DNA from 4 places in the Limibacter armeniacum genome. Region 3 is predicted to be linked to each of the others. Evidence: riboswitches for the same ligand, from Rfam matches in the RefSeq annotation. Region 3 holds a riboswitch; each other region holds the start of a gene.
What was found. A riboswitch is a leader RNA that binds a small molecule or an ion and turns the genes downstream of it on or off. The one in region 3 is predicted to bind thiamine pyrophosphate.
Positions count from the first base shown of each region.

Region 1: another riboswitch for thiamine pyrophosphate. It lies ahead of thiS (sulfur carrier protein ThiS); the one in region 3 lies ahead of thiC (phosphomethylpyrimidine synthase ThiC).
Region 2: another riboswitch for thiamine pyrophosphate. It lies ahead of V6R21_RS08260 (TonB-dependent receptor); the one in region 3 lies ahead of thiC (phosphomethylpyrimidine synthase ThiC).
Region 4: another riboswitch for thiamine pyrophosphate. It lies ahead of thiM (hydroxyethylthiazole kinase); the one in region 3 lies ahead of thiC (phosphomethylpyrimidine synthase ThiC).

Region 1 covers NZ_JBAJNO010000009.1:1,225,982-1,228,184, reverse strand. Annotated here, with positions in the region: gene V6R21_RS22770 (hypothetical protein) at 1-373, opposite strand, end outside; TPP riboswitch at 578-681, shown strand; gene thiS (sulfur carrier protein ThiS) at 785-985, shown strand; gene V6R21_RS22760 (thiamine phosphate synthase) at 1,070-1,720, shown strand; gene V6R21_RS22755 (thiazole synthase) at 1,744-2,203, shown strand, end outside.
Region 2 covers NZ_JBAJNO010000008.1:546,737-548,939, reverse strand. Annotated here, with positions in the region: gene porZ (type IX secretion system anionic LPS delivery protein PorZ) at 1-867, opposite strand, end outside; TPP riboswitch at 1,042-1,131, shown strand; gene V6R21_RS08260 (TonB-dependent receptor) at 1,254-2,203, shown strand, end outside.
Region 3 covers NZ_JBAJNO010000009.1:929,703-931,905, forward strand. Annotated here, with positions in the region: gene V6R21_RS21615 (CAP domain-containing protein) at 1-665, opposite strand, end outside; TPP riboswitch at 1,083-1,188, shown strand; gene thiC (phosphomethylpyrimidine synthase ThiC) at 1,347-2,203, shown strand, end outside.
Region 4 covers NZ_JBAJNO010000009.1:1,541,892-1,544,094, forward strand. Annotated here, with positions in the region: gene V6R21_RS24130 (helix-turn-helix domain-containing protein) at 1-443, opposite strand, end outside; TPP riboswitch at 800-894, shown strand; gene thiM (hydroxyethylthiazole kinase) at 976-1,779, shown strand; gene thiE (thiamine phosphate synthase) at 1,772-2,203, shown strand, end outside.

The DNA.
Region 1 (2,203 bases), 300 kb from region 3:
TCCCAAAAGGAACTTGCGTGAGACCAATCTGAATTTCATTCTGGTCATTGAAGTCATAAGCCAACCACCCTTGTTTGAGCATGCCTCCCCCAAATGAATTGGAGTAAAGTCGGTATTCTGCATTGAGCTTGACACCTTCATAAGCTGCCTTGACATTAAGCCGGAAGACATCATAGCCAAAATCACCACCTCTTTTCTTCTGACCGTCCTTCCATGTGGAGTAGTTGTAGTTAAACCTTAAAGCACCACCAATTTCCAAAGTAGGCTTTTCCAGGTCAATTTGGTTTTTGTCATCCTGTCCAAATACATCACTGAAATGAAAACTGAAACTGAATAGTAATAGAAGAAAATACTTGCTAGTGAAGACATTCATTTTGTAAACACCATTAATTAATAAGACATACGACTAGAAAAGAGAATGAAGGGAATCTCTATTGAAGTAGGAGTATTGGAATTACTTATTGAGGATAGCATTCATATTAACAAGTGTTTGCTACTGGTTTTAGTTCGGCATATTGGATCATAGTAGAGAGTAATCTCAGATGTTTGCATCCTTTTGTAATATTCTGTTATTTCGTAGCAGCTTTAGGGGTGTTCCATACTTTTAGTATCGGAACTGAGAACTTACCCTTAGAACCTGATGCAGCTAGTACTGCCGTAGGGAAAAGCTGGAAGATGATTTGTTGGGGCGTATTTTTTTATGCGCTTTCCCTAAAACATGTTTCTGCTTTTGATTCTCCTCTAGAGCCTGTGTTTCAAGTTTCATTTACAAAACCAATTGAACATGCAGGTTACCATTAACCAAGATTCTATTCAGCTTCCAGCCAATTGTACCGTTGCATTGGCTGTAAAGGAAAAAGGCGTCCCATTTCAGGGAACCGCTGTGGCTGTGAACTATGAAGTGATTCCACAGGAAGCATGGGAGTCTCATGCGCTAAAAGAAGGCGACAACATCACAATTATTCGTGCAACGCAAGGAGGGTGAAAAATTGAGATGCTAGACATGAGATTGACTACTTTAAATTCCCAATCTCAAGTCTCCAATCATATATCTCAAATCAACAAGACCATGATCAATAAAAAAGAAATTGCCCGTCTGCACTTTATTACACAACCACACCCAACGGTTTCCTATACCAAACAAGTAGAGCTTGCCTGTAAGGGTGATGTCAGGTGGATACAGCTTAGGGAAAAGACCATGTCTGATGAGCAGCTGCGTCCTATTGCGGAGGAAATGGCAGCCATCTGTAAAAATTATGGCGCCACATTGGTGATCAATGACCGGGTGGAACTGGCTGCTGACATCAATGCCGACGGCGTACATATCGGAAAGGAAGATATGTCACCTGTTGAAGCAAGAAAAATTTTGGGTGCAGGAAAAACTATTGGAGGGACAGCCAATACGCTGGAGGATATGCTCAAGCTGGCAGACATGAAGGTGGACTATATCGGCTTAGGACCATTCCGTTTTACAGCAACCAAGAAAAAACTCAGCCCGATTTTGGGATTGGAAGGTTATGCCAACCTTTTGGAAAAATTTCGAAACACAGACAATCACACACCTGTGATCGGGATAGGAGGCATTGAGCATGTGGATATTCCTGAGCTTTTGAAAGTCGGGCTGCATGGCATCGCTGTTTCTTCCCTGATTGCCCAAGCAGAAGATGCCGTCTTGGCAGCTGAGTACACCAACCTGATCATCTCACAACAAACCATCTGAAACCAATGCTTACAGTAGATAATATTCAATTCAATTCCAGACTGTTTACCGGAACAGGAAAGTTCAGCAGCAACAAAGAAATGCGGGAAGCGCTGGATGCTTCTGGTTCAGAGCTGGTGACCGTAGCCTTGAAGCGTGTCAATGAGCACCGACCAGAGGAAGACCTCTTTCACCACTTGCGTGAAGGAAACTTCAGGCTGTTGCCCAATACCTCAGGCGTTCGTAATGCCAAGGAAGCCATCTTTGCCGCACAGCTGGCAAGGGAAGCTTTACAGACCGACCTGCTCAAGCTTGAAATCCATCCTGATCCTAAATACTTGATGCCCGATGCGGTGGAAACCTTGAAGGCAACCGAGGAACTGGCAAAAATGGGATTCAAGGTATTCCCTTATATCCATGCAGACCCTGTACTGTGCAAAAGACTGGAAGATGCGGGAGCCGTAGCCGTTATGCCTTTGGGTTCGCCTATAGGCAGTAACCTTG
Region 2 (2,203 bases), on a different contig from region 3:
AAAGGTCGCATCTTGTGGAGAAACAATTTGCGATCCTTCTAAAGTAGTCACCTCTGAACCTATTTTCTCAATCTGCTCATTTCGCAAGACAAGCAATGCCTCATCTCCGTAAGCAATACCATTTATGGATGAAAGTTCAGTATCAGTTATCAGAAGCGCTGTGTCAGCGGCATATTCCCAAACACCTGATGTTTCTTCCCAAAAATATACCTTATCATCTCCACCTGCCACTTTTCTAATACTGTTGGAGCTTCTCAGCAAAGTCCAATTTCTAAAATCCTGTTTATTGACAGACTCATCAATTGGAGCCGCTTTTAACCCTTCCGCAGTTGCCGCAAAAATGGTATCACGAATTACCTGTAAATCATAGACGGCTACCTGCTCTCCATCAATGCCAATCTCAGCATAAGTATCCCGTATATTATAGGTATCCATATCCAACCTGACAATCCCAAACTCCGAGGAGATGTAAGTAAACATTCCAACATTCTCTGCATCATAAAGTGTCTTGTCAGGGTAATCAGCGTTTAGTATTGTCCTAATATTGACGATACCATCCTGTTCCAGAACATCGATATTCCCATTGCGATAGGCAATCAGCAACTGACCATTAGCAGCCCTGTAAGATAAGGCACCCACATCACTATCACTCAAGCCATCCACCTTGGTGATTGGCTGAAGCTCATTGGTTTCCAAGTCAAGAAAAAAGAGTCCATTGGCAGAAGCTGCATAAACCTTGTTTTCTCCAAATTCTACAATATGGGTATTGTGATAAGTCAGGTGTGTCCGCCAGCTGCCTACAGGAATATCCTGCCCCATTGCGCAAAGGCTGCTGAGAAAAAATAGCGTCCCTAAAAGAATTTTCATTCCAATATTGTTTTTGGGGTAAAGGTATTGCCCCGTTGTTTTCATTTCATCTTTATCAAGATTCGAAAATAAAGAAAAGAATAGGACAATTTGTAAATAAAATATAAATCGGCATATCTTTGCAGCGCCATCCAAAAGGGTGGCTCGCAAAATGATTGTACTGGCAAGTGCCGGTATAGTATGCTGGGGTGCTGAAAAGCTGAGATTATACCCATAGAACCTGAACAGGGTAATTCCTGCGAAGGGAGCAAAAGACAGCCTTTGTTTTTATAGTTGTCTGAAATCAACCATACTGTAAGCGTACAGTATGCATCCGTTTCCCGTAATCTCTTTTTTCGCACTCATCATACGCTTTAAGTTTTAATCACTACAAACTAAAAGTAAAGATGAGAGCTGTTTTATTTTCCATGTTGCTGATGTTACCCGTATTGTCTTTCGGACAATATTCCATTTCGGGCAAAGTAACACAAGCCTCTAATCAAGAAGCACTATTCGGTGCGACTGTCTCAATAGAAGAACTTAATAAAGGTATCATTACAGATGCTTCTGGTGCTTATAAGATAAGTGGACTACCGGAAGGTAACTACACACTATCTGTTTCTTTCCTTGGCTTTGTGCCTTTCTCTCAACCAATTACCCTGAAGCAGGATGTAATATTGGACATCCCCCTCAAGGAAGACTTCAAAGAGTTGGGAACAGCCATCATTTATGCCAAAAAGGACTACCCTGTTACTGTAACAGAACTGACAGCGGAAGAGATTGCACCTCAAAACCTCGGGCAGGACCTTCCTGTATTACTGAACTTCCAACCTTCTATCGTCACTACTTCTGATGCAGGAGCTGGCATCGGTTATACAGGCATGCGTATCAGAGGTTCGGACCCAACCCGTATCAACGTCACCATCAACGGTATTCCTCTCAACGATGCAGAATCTCAAGGAGTATTCTGGGTCAATATGCCTGATTTTGCTTCTTCTGTAGACAATATTGCGATCCAGCGTGGTGTCGGTACTTCAGTAAATGGTGCTGGTGCATTTGGCGCATCAGTAAACCTTACGACTGAAGCCCCTGCTGACAAACCATATGCGCAGGTTGGTACTACTGTTGGCTCATTTGGCACATGGAAGGTCAACACAGAGTTTTCAACAGGAAAACTGAATGACCACTTCAGCTTGTATGGCAGACTTTCCAAAACAGAATCGGATGGCTATATCGATAATGCATGGGTTGACTTAAAGTCATTCTACCTTTCAGGGAAATACGAAAGCAAAGCCGGTAACTTTACCGCAAATGTGTTCTCAGGAAAAGAGGTTACATTCCAGGCCTGGAACGGTGT
Region 3 (2,203 bases):
GAGATTTGATACAGGTTATGCTCTTTCGCATATTTATTGGCAATATCATCCAGTACCAAAGAGTGAAGACCAGCTTGGTTTCTGTAGTAGTTTACTTTTTCCAGAATACCATTTACAACAGATTCATTATCCTGCAAATCCTGTGATGTAGAACCGTTGTCTGTCTCTGTATTATCAGAACCGCCATTATTTCCTCCGGTTGATCCACCGTTATCTGTACTACCTCCTGAAGAGTCACCTCCGTTGTCTGTATTGTTATCAGTATCTGTATCACCACCTGAAGAACCATTAACAGTTGTTGAATCTCCTCCAGAAGTATTATCAGAACCGCCATTGTCTGTACCAGTATCACCTCCTCCTGAAGAATCTGATCCTCCATTGTCAGTTCCGGTACTATCACCCGAATCGCCGTTGTCTGTACTTGAATCTCCGCCTGATGATGTATTATCAGAACCACCATTGTCTGTTTCAGAACCACTGTTGTCACTGCCACCAGCAACACCATCCTCTTCTGTTACGGCATCACCTGTATCAGCTTCTGATCCATCTTCTGGAGTAGTTAGTTCTGTTGAAGGTCCTTTTTCTGTTTCATCATTTTCTGAACACGAAGGGAATGCCATCAGCATGGCACAAACGCACGAAATCGATAATAGAGTTTTCTTCATTGTATTTTGTTTGTTGGCTGTTTAGCGACGCTGAGTTTAATTAGGTATCAATGCTGGCTACTCAACGGGTTAAACGCTGGTTATAATTGTAATTATTTAAGTTAAGTATGGCTAGAAGCCACCTATCTAATGTTCAATGTTATGAAGCAATATTAATAAACAGGATCTAGATATTGGATTTATTTATTTAATGATTGCATGATTCCACTTTTTCAAAGTCTGTGCCACAATGTTGTTAACCAAACAAATAAAATGTTAACAGAATTATAAAATAATTAAACACAGTCCTCTGATTATCAATAAGAAGTTCAAACAACAATCATAACTTCTGATCAGTAGTCCTCTCATGAAGAGCAATAAGCTATATCAGTTCCTCCATGTACTTTTTTCGTATTCCATCTAAATTCTGTTAACTTAAGCTCGCTTTAGGGGTGTTCCACATCGTCATGATGTCGGAACTGAGAACTTACCCTTTGAACCTGACGCAGTTAGTACTGCCGTAGGGAAAAGCTGGAAGTGTACTGATATGGAAAATCCCATATCTGGCTTCCTGTCTATTCATTCCTCTAAAGCTTATCGTTTATCTTTTTTTCATCGACTTGTATGGTTGCGGTAGCTATTGGCAAAAGCTATTCCTTCATGCCACACTTTGGCCCCTCATACAGTCCAAAACCAAAAACAATGAGCAAAGATCGTATCCCGTCTTCTCAGACGATTACACGTGATCCATTCCCAGCTTCCAAAAAAGTGTATGTAAAAGGCACAATACATGACATCAAGGTGGCCATGAGAGAGATTTCTTTGGAAGATTCTGTGACATTCTTAGCAAATGGAAAGAAAAAAACCGAACCCAACCCTGCTGTTACAGTATACGACACAAGCGGCCCTTACACAGACCCAAATATCTCCATAGATGTAAGAAAAGGGCTGAACAAGTTACGTAAAGCATGGATCACAGACAGAGAAGATGTGGAGGAATTACAGGGTATCTCTTCCCGTTACGGAAAAGAACGTTTGGATGATTCTTCTCTTGACAGTTTAAGGTTTGAGTACCTTTCCAAACCGCTAAGAGCCAAGCAAGGAGTTAACGTAACCCAAATGCATTATGCAAAAAAAGGCATTATTACTCCTGAAATGGAATATGTAGCCATCAGAGAAAACCAGCGTCTGGAAGAAATCAAGGAAATCAGCCAACAACATCAAGGAAACAGTTTTGGGGCATTTACACCAAGAGGACCTATTACCCCTGAGTTTGTCAGAAACGAGATTGCTGCCGGAAGGGCCATTATTCCAAACAATATCAACCACCCTGAAACAGAGCCTATGATCATTGGCAGAAACTTTTTGGTCAAGATCAATGCAAACATTGGTAACTCTGTCACGACTTCAAGCATTGAGGAAGAAGTTGAAAAGGCCGTTTGGGCAACTAGATGGGGCGCAGATACTATTATGGATTTGTCTACAGGAAAAAATATCCACGAGACAAGGGAATGGGTCATTCGAAATGCTTCCGTTCCTGTTGGAACAGTGCCTATCTA
Region 4 (2,203 bases), 610 kb from region 3:
AAAACCTTGGCAGGCTCAGGCGTATAAGCAGGCAAATGCTTAAGCTTGAAAGTTACCTGCGCAGCCAAATCCTCCCAGCTCTGAACTGATGCTACAATTACTGTATCCGTTACTGAGGAGGGTAGAATACAGGTCCTATTAGCCAAAGGCTTTCCATCCCAAGTCCCTTCTACATACTCCCAATTCCCTCGTGTAAACTTGAATTCAAAAGCTTTCAAGCTATCAGGCATCGTCACCTCTAAAATGCCTTCCTTATTTGGTTTTAATGCATAATTCGGATCATTAGCTAACCAATCATTAAAACTTCCAGAGATAAAAACAGTATCTGTAATTGGGGTATGTTGCGGCAATCTGATTACTTGAATCGTTGTTTGACCTGATACATAAAATGACCAGCATGTAAACAACAGAACAGCTATTGATCTCAATATATTAGCTATCATAGTCGATTAGAGACAACAAGTTGACTTGTATGTGTTAGTGTGTTGTATGATGAATAAATTACATCAATTATTAAATATGTACAATTTACACTAAAAATAGATTCAAGCCAATACCTCAAGCATTACGTCTTTATACTCAGAAGCTTATTGAACGCTAAAATTCATTATCTCATAAGTCATTTTAATAGAAAAGCATAACGGTATCATCATACTTACACGCTGTTATAAGTACTTTTAAATCGGTTGCATAAACCCAGCTTCATATAAATCGACAAATACCTAGAGGTTATATTTCAGTGACAAGAAACCTTGTTTCGTCATACTTTTTCCCTAAAAAAATTCTATTAACTTTGCGATATATGCTTTAGGGGTGTTCCGTTTAAGGAACTGAGAAATACCCTTTGAACCTGATACAGCTGGCACTGTCGTAGGGAAAAGCTAGGCATCTCTCTCCTATTTCAATTATAGCAGCGGAGTACCCCTGAAGTATACCTTGACAAGATTCATTCACCATGCAATTTGATAAAAGGATATGCTACAACAACTCTGGGAAACTGTAAAGGCTGTAAAGGAACAAGCTCCTCTCGTACATAATATCACCAACTATGTAGTCATGAATAACTCTGCCAATGCACTGCTAGCACTTGGAGCATCCCCTGTTATGGCTCATGCACTGGAAGAAGTTGAAGATATGGCTGGCATTGCAGGAAGTCTTGTCATCAATATCGGCACATTAGAGCCTCAATGGGTAGAAGCCATGAAAAAGGCAATGATTACAGCCAAAAGGAAAGGGACTCCTATCGTCATTGACCCAGTTGGACTAGGCGCTACCCCTTACCGCAACGAAGCATTTGCCTCACTTATAGATACTGTTAAGCCTACTGTCATCCGTGGAAATGGGAGTGAGATCATGGCTGCCCTAAGTACTGCCTCAGCTACCAAGGGAGTTGACAGTACCATATCGGCACAAGCTGCTACTGATGCTGCAACGGAACTGGCAGGTATAACCAATGGGACTGTTTGTATCTCAGGGGAAGAGGATTGGATCATCACTTCCACTACTAAGGCAAAAGTGCTAAACAACATTCCGCTTTATACCAAAGTTACAGGAATGGGCTGTACCGCTACAGCACTAACTGGAGCTTGTTTGGCGGTTACTTCAGACCCATTCATGGCTACATTAGCAGCAATGGCGACAATGGGAGTAGTTGGTGAGGTTGCCATGCAAAAGGCACAAGGTCCGGGTACACTACAACTGTACTTTTTAGATGCGCTTTATAATCTCAATGAAGATACCTTTATGGATAAAGCTAAAATTGAAGTCATTCATGAATAAGTTATATCTGGTCACAAGTGAGTCTGATTGCCGACACCATTCTCTAGCATCCGTCATTCAAATGGCTGCTGAAGGAGGGGTTGGAATGGTTCAGCTCAGAGAAAAAAATGCCAGTACACGTGAGTTTATACAAAAAGGCTTACTACTGAAAACACTACTGAAGCCCTTTAACATTCCATTGATTATCAATGATAGAGTAGATGTAGCCTTAGCAGTTGAAGCAGAAGGCGTACACCTTGGACAAAGTGACATGCCGGTAGAAAGTGCACGAAGACTCCTACCTCCAAATAGTATTGTCGGCTTATCTGTTGAGTCACTGGAGGAAGTAAAGGAAGCAGAGAATTTACCTGTAGACTATCTGGGTGTAAGTCCAGTATTTGGCACACAAACCAAAACAGACACAAAAATAGAATGGGGACTGGAT